DNA from 2 places in the Corynebacterium guangdongense genome. Region 1 is predicted to be linked to the other one. Evidence: predicted binding sites of a transcription regulator. Region 1 holds the regulator's gene; the other holds the start of a gene.
What was found. The regulator LexA, encoded in region 1, represses DNA repair genes until DNA is damaged. The targets are predictions, from matches to a motif close to CGAACANNTGTTCG.

Region 1 (3,447 bases):
GATCACCGTGCTGTACCAGTCCATGTCCAGGCCGGGCGGCAGCGAACCCGCCAGGACGACGGAGGAGGCGTTGTAGGAGGAGATGAGGAAATCCTGGACGAGGAGATCCGCCTCATTCGCCGACAGACGCGCGCCCGGGCCATTGAACTTGGTGGTGGTTCCGTCCGGTTCGGTCACCGTCATGCAGATCCGGACCAGGTCGTGGACGTCGACGTTGTGGAAACGGAAGCCTGACTCCAGTGCGAGGGCGATGAAGGGATCGTTGGCCGGAGCAGGGAAGACCGCCACGGAAGAACGCCCTGCCAGGGCGATGGCGCGGGTGACGTTGATGCCCTTGCCGCCTGCGGTACGCGTCACCTCGTGGGGCCGGTGCACCCGCCCGCGGTGAAGTTCCTCGCTGAGCGCCATCGTCTGGTCGATGCTCGGATTGGGCGTCAAAGTGGTGATCATGGTGCGGCGGTCTCCCTCCCGGCCCCGGCGTGCGGCCGGGAAAGCCTGGCACCAACCGGATGTCTGGGAATGATGTTACCGACTACGCTCACGATCCCCGGCATCCGGAACCGGGGGACAGGCTTACTCGGCGTCGGCGATGATGACGTCGATCTCCCGTTCACGCAGTGCCTCGATGAAGGGCTCCGGGGCCGCCGAGTCCGTGATTATGACGTCGATCTGGTCGATGGCGGCGAAACTGACGAGATAGTCGTTACCGAGTTTGGTCGCGTCGCAGAGCACGACGACCTTATGGGCGTTGGTCACCATCGCGGCCTTGACCGCGGCCTCCTGTGAATCCGCCGTCGACAGGCCGTGGTCCAGGGTCAGGGCGTTGGTTCCCATGAACGCGACGTCCGCGCGCATGAGCGCCAACGTGCGCAGGGCGGTGTCACCGACCACGGCCTGGGTGATGGAGCGGACTTGGCCGCCCAGCAGCTGCACGGAGTCGAGATCCCGGGCTGACAGGCTCAGCGCGATGGGGAGGCTGTTGGTGACCACCGACCACTGGTCGGCCGCCGGGTTCTCCGCCATCAGATCGGCCAGGGCGTTGATGGTGGTGCCGGCGTCGAGGAACACGGACCCGCCCGCCGGGGGGAGGTGCTCGACCGCGGCGCGGGCGATGGCCAGTTTCGCCGAAGGGGCGGAACGGAAGCGGTCATCGAGCGTGAACTCCGTGGTTTGGAAACTTTGGCTGGCCACTGCGCCACCATGAACCCGGTGCACGATGCCTTCGCGGTCGAGTACCGCAAGGTCCCGTCGTATCGTCTCGGCGGTGACACCGAACTTCTCGGCGAGTTCGGTGACGTTGACCCGGCCCTCGACCGCGGTCAACGAGGCAATCTGGCGACGACGTTCCTCGGCGTACATGGTTTCCCCTCCCGTTCGCACTCCCGGACTTTCCGGCATATGACCATTCGGACATTCTGGCCCCATTATTCCCAAACATTCGGACTTTCGCCGAGTCGGGTCCCCAGCGGGGGTGGTGGGAAAACCACGGGCGCCGACCGGTCGCGCCCGGCGCCCGGCGGGCACGCTGGGGGGAGGGCGCTCAGAGCTTGCGCATGACAGAGACGACCTTGCCCATGATCTCGGCGTCGTCACCGGGGATGGGGGAGAAGGCGTCGTTGTGCGGCATCAGCCAGACGCCGGAGGAATCCTTGTGGAACTCCTTGACGGTGGCCTCGCCGTCGAGGAGCGCGGCGACGAAGTCGCCGTTCTCGGCGACCTTCTGCGAGCGGACGACGACCCAGTCGCCCGGCAGGATGCCGGCGTCACGCATGGATTCGCCGACCACCCGGAGCATGTACAGCTCTCCGTCGCCCACCAGGTGGGCGGGCATCGGGTAGTACTCGTCGATGTTCTGTTCGGCGAGGATCGGCGTGCCGGCCGCGATCTGGCCGACGACCGGAACATAGGTGGTGCCGACCGTGTCGTCCGGGGATCCGGCCTTCGCCGGCGCGGCGGCCCGACCGGTCGATGCCGGCGCCGCCGGGCCCATCCCGTTCTCATTCAGGTGACGAATGTCTACGGCGCGGGGTTTGTTGGGATCGCGCTTGAGGAAGCCCTTCTCCTCCAGTTGTTTGAGCTGGTAGGCCACCGAGGAGGTCGAATGCAGGCCACAGGCGTCACCGATCTCCCGGATGCTGGGCGGGTAGCCGCGCAGCACGATGGCGTCACGGATGACCTCGAGAATCCGTCGCTGCCGGTCACTTAGGGTTGCGGCGTCCGGCTTCTGCTTGCCGCTCTTCTTCGCCGTCTTCTTCTCGGCCATGGATGCTCCTGGTTTTGTCGGGCGTTCTGCCGGGTCAAGCAGACGTCACCCTCTTTCCTATCACGAAACTGCACTCATGTTCGAGCAGGATCGCGGAACTGTGGACAAATTTTCGAACGAATGCTTTAATCGAACACACGAGCGGTATCGAACGTGTGAGCGGTTTTGGTCGAACGGTGTCGGCCCGCCCTCGTAGATTTCACCTCAACGCCCCCACAGACAGGACCATGACGATGACCCATTCCTCCGTTCTGAACAGCACCAACCGTCGCCACAACACGTCGATCAGCCGGGTGGTCCCTGCGGCTTCCGTCTGGGAGCCGACGCCGGGCCGGTGCGGCGCACAGGTCGGCGCCCCCGTTCGAACACTCACACCGAACTGCCCCCGGCCACTGTCCGCCACCGAAGGGGAATCTCCCGCCGGGGCTCTCCGGGGCGCCGGCGACATTCGCCGGGAGAACCGGCGAACCTTCCTGCTCGGGGCGGCGCTGGGTTTCACTCTCGTGGCCGGCTCACTGCACCTGCTGGCGGAGGCGGAACCGGCCCTGGAGCCCGGTTACGTCTCCACCGTGACCGCCGAAGTGGCCAAGTAGGCCGGGGTGCTGCGCCGCTCAGCGGCGGCTTCAGTCCCGGTCGGGGCCGGGTCTACACTTGGCCTTCAGCAGTTTTTCCGCCCACCATTCTGAAACGGTGACCCCACGTGTATTGCCCGTTCTGCCACCATGAGCAGTCCCGAGTCATTGATTCCCGCGTCATCGACGCCGGCACCACAATCCGTCGTCGGCGGGAATGCACCTCGTGCCACGGCCGATTCACCACCATGGAGAAGGCCATTCTCCTGGTGGTCAAGCGCAACGGGCTGACCGAGCCCTTCAGCCGGGAAAAACTCATCCGAGGCGTCCGTCGTGCGTGCCAGGGGCGGGACGTGTCCGACGACTCGTTGAAAAAGCTCGCGCAGGAGGTGGAGGAGACCGTGCGCGGTCACGGCAGCTCCCAGGTCGACGCGAACCAGATCGGCCTGGCCATCCTCGATCCGCTGCGCGAACTGGATGAGGTGGCCTACCTGCGCTTCGCCTCGGTGTACAAGTCCTTCGACAGCGCGGAGGACTTCGAGTCGGAGATCCGGCTCATGCGCCGACGCGACCGCGACGATTAGAGTTTGTCGACCGCCTTTTCAATCCGGC
Region 2 (3,447 bases), 1.2 Mb from region 1:
AGGAGAGCTCGATGGAGGTGATGACGACCGGATCGTTCGGGCGATCCATACGGTCGGTGGCGACCTTGCCGATCTCGTCGACGACCTTCTTGGAGGCCTCATCGGTGACCTCACCGAAAATGGTGTGGCGGTTGTTCAGGTGCGGGGTCGGGACCAGGGTGATGAAGAACTGGGAACCGTTGGTGCCCGGGCCGGCGTTGGCCATGGCCAGCAGGTACGGACGGTCGAACTGAAGCTCCGGGTGGAACTCGTCGGCGAAGTTGTAGCCCGGGCCGCCGCGGCCGGTGCCGGTCGGGTCGCCGCCCTGGATCATGAAGCCGTCGATGATGCGGTGGAAGATCGCGTCATCGTAGAACGGGCCCTGGTCCTCGCCCTTGGCGTTGGTGGTGGAGTACGCCTTCTCGCCGGTGGCCAGGCCGATGAAGTTGTCGACGGTGACCGGCGCGTGGTTACCGAACAGTTCGATGACAATGTCACCGTGGTTGGTGTGCATCGTTGCAGTTGCAGTCTTCTGAGTCATGTTTACCAGCTTAGATAATTTTCCCCGGTTCGCGCTTCCCCAGGCCCCGATGTTCGCCAGCAGCGGACAAGGCGCGCGCACCGCGGTGCGCGATTCTCAGTCATCGAACGCCAGCCCATGGACGTCACGCGGCGGCGCGAGATGACCATCGCCCAGCGGCGTCGGTCCCTCGTCATAGGCGACGGTGGTGTCTGGGTTCACCAGCGGGATCGTGCGCTGCCGGGAGGTGAAGGAGCGGCCGCCCGGGAGCCGGAAGTGGATGAGACGGGGATCGGAATCATCGACGTGGATGGTCATCAGCCCCTGCGTAACCAGTGAATGACAGGAACTGCACAAGGGCAGGAGGTTGCCGGGATCCGTGGGGCCGCCTTCGGAATAGGCGTGGATGTGGTGAAACTGCAGGAAGCGGGAGTGGGTGCAGCCGGGGCCGGCGCACTGGTGGTTCCATGCGGTGAGCACGACCTTCTCCACAGCGGTGGAGATGACGCGTTTCAGGGAGCCCATCTCGATGGGCACGCCACGCCAGTCCTGCATGTGGACCCGCAGCGCCCCGTTGATGACCATCGCCAGGACGTCCTCCCTGGTGGTGCCGGTCTGGCTGGGCAGACGGGGCTGGCCGTCCTCCCCGATGATGACGCTGACCTCGGCGCCCGGGGCCCGGATCTCGGACCTGGGCCGGGACAGGAAGGAGCGCAGCATGGTCATGAATGCGCCGAGCATGAGTTTCGATTGCGGTGGTCCGAAGCGGGTCTGGGGAAGCTTGTTCCTGGGACTCTCGGGCGTCGTCGGATCAACCGACTCCTCGTGGACGGGGCCGCCGTCATCGGCCCAGGTCTGGTGGTCCCTGTAATCCCCGGAGCGCTGGTAATCGGCCCAGTCGATGTACTCCTCATCGAGCTCATCGAGAGGATCGAGGATGACGTCGCGGCCGAGCGGCCGGTGGTATGGACGCTCCTCCGTTTCCGTCTCCGGCGGACACTTCTCCTCAATATCTTCCCGCGCCTGCTCGAGTCGGCCGTCGAGGAAGTCCAGCAGCTCCCGGCCCTTGAGCTCCACGGGGACGTCCTCGGCGGTGAGATCACGGAGCATGAGCAGCTCCGCTCCTTTGACGGCTGCCAGGAACTCGGCTGCGTGCCCGGGGTTCAGTCGCATGGAAAAGGAGAGCCAGCCGCTGTCCGGATCCACCCAGAAACGGACGTACTCCTGTGAATCATCGTCCTCGCCGGTGTCCTGGCCGCTGAGTTTTAACCGCAGATCCTCGCAGGTCATGTCCTCCGCCCAGGCGAGAAGCTCCTCCTGGTTCTCCTCTGTTATATATCGGAGCACGATCCGCATCTTCGAATAGGTGAGCCGGCCGGCTAAGAGGTACATGGCGACCAGCGGCCACTGGTGCAGTCGACGGGCCTGGGTGCGAAAGTCCTGGGCCGCGCGGTGGGACTGACCGTGATGGCGGGATAAATAGGAAACACAATTCTTGGCGCCGCGGGACTCTGCGAGATCCCGGGCCTCGAACTCCCCCAGCGCCACCAGGAATCGTGCGCGCTTCCTCTCGGAGGTGTCCAGGGAATGGCTCAGTTCATGATCCAGCCCGTCCGACGACAGGGTGTGGATGTCATGGAGCAGGTCGGCGGCGTGGTCCAGGTCGGCGTCAGCGGTCAGTACGGCAGTCATTGTCATTCCCCCAATGAAACGAACATGCGTTCTATTGCCGTTAAGGTTAGAGGGGGATGGCGACACGGCCCCCATAACGGGGGTGGGGAACGAAAGACCAAGGCAGCAGGCGTCGAGAAGCAGGAAATACCCGCCAGAAGGCGGGCATTCACTGACTGGTCTACAGCGAGGCGACGACCCTGTCGCGGGCCTCGACCAGGTTCTTCAGGGACTCGTTGGTCTCCGCGTAACCGCGGGTCTTCAGACCGCAGTCAGGGTTGACCCACAGGCGCTCGGCCGGGACGTGCTTGAGGGCCGCGGTGAGCAGCTCGGTCAGCTCGTCGACGGACGGGACACGCGGGGAGTGGATGTCCCACACGCCCGGGCCGATGTCGGAGTGGAAGCCCTCGTTGAGGTCGGTGAGCAGCTCCATCTTGGAACGCGCGGCCTCGATGGAGGTGACGTCGGCGTCAAGGGCGGCGACTGCGTCGATGATCTCACCGAACTCCGAGTAGCAGAGGTGGGTGTGGATCTGGGTGGTCGGCTCAGCGTCGACGGCGACCAGACGGAAGGAGCGGATGGACCAGTCCAGGTACTCCGGACGGGCGTCCTTGCGCAGCGGCAGCAGCTCACGCAGGGCCGGCTCATCGATCTGGATGATGTCGATGCCCGCCTCCTCGAGGTCGGCGACCTCGTCGGCGAGAGCCAGCGCGATCTGGTCGGCGGAGACGGAGACCGGGACGTCGTCGCGCTTGAAGGACCAGGCCAGGATGGTGACCGGGCCGGTGAGCATGCCCTTGACAGGCTTGTCGGTCAGGGACTGGGCGTACTTGGCCCACTCGACGGTCATCGCCTCTGGGCGGGAGACGTCGCCGATGACGATCGGCGGACGCACGCAACGGGAGCCGTAGGACTGGACCCAGCCGTTGTCGGTGGAGATGAAGCCGTCCATCTGCTCCGAGAAGTACTGGACCATATCGTTGCGCTCCGGCTCACCGTGCACCAGGACGTCGAGACCGAGGTCCTCCTGCAGCTTGACGACCTCAGCGACCTCGTTCTTCATCGCCTCGGTGTACTGGGCGTCCGTGATGGTCCCGGCGCGGTGGTCGGCGCGGGCCTTGCGGATTTCCTGGGTCTGCGGGAAAGAACCGATCGTGGTGGTCGGCAGTTTCGGCAGACCGAGCTCGGCCTGGGCCTCCTTGCGGCCTTCGAACTGCGGCTCGCGCTGAACCTGGCCCTCCGGCAGCTTGGCGACGCGCGCCGCCACCTCAGCGTTA

Region 2: the regulator LexA is predicted to act here: its motif matches at 2,211-2,224, upstream of CGUA_RS00150 (HNH endonuclease signature motif containing protein).

What each region holds. Positions count from the first base shown of each region.
Region 1 is NZ_CP047654.1:1,598,644-1,602,090, reverse strand. It holds gene CGUA_RS07605 (1-phosphofructokinase family hexose kinase) at 1-450, opposite strand, end outside; gene sugR (transcriptional regulator SugR) at 574-1,359, opposite strand; gene lexA (transcriptional repressor LexA) at 1,541-2,263, opposite strand; gene CGUA_RS07590 (hypothetical protein) at 2,491-2,856, shown strand; gene nrdR (transcriptional regulator NrdR) at 2,964-3,419, shown strand; gene hrpA (ATP-dependent RNA helicase HrpA) at 3,416-3,447, opposite strand, start outside.
Region 2 is NZ_CP047654.1:27,572-31,018, reverse strand. It holds gene CGUA_RS00155 (peptidylprolyl isomerase) at 1-520, opposite strand, end outside; gene CGUA_RS00150 (HNH endonuclease signature motif containing protein) at 617-2,191, opposite strand; gene metE (5-methyltetrahydropteroyltriglutamate--homocysteine S-methyltransferase) at 2,352-3,447, opposite strand, start outside.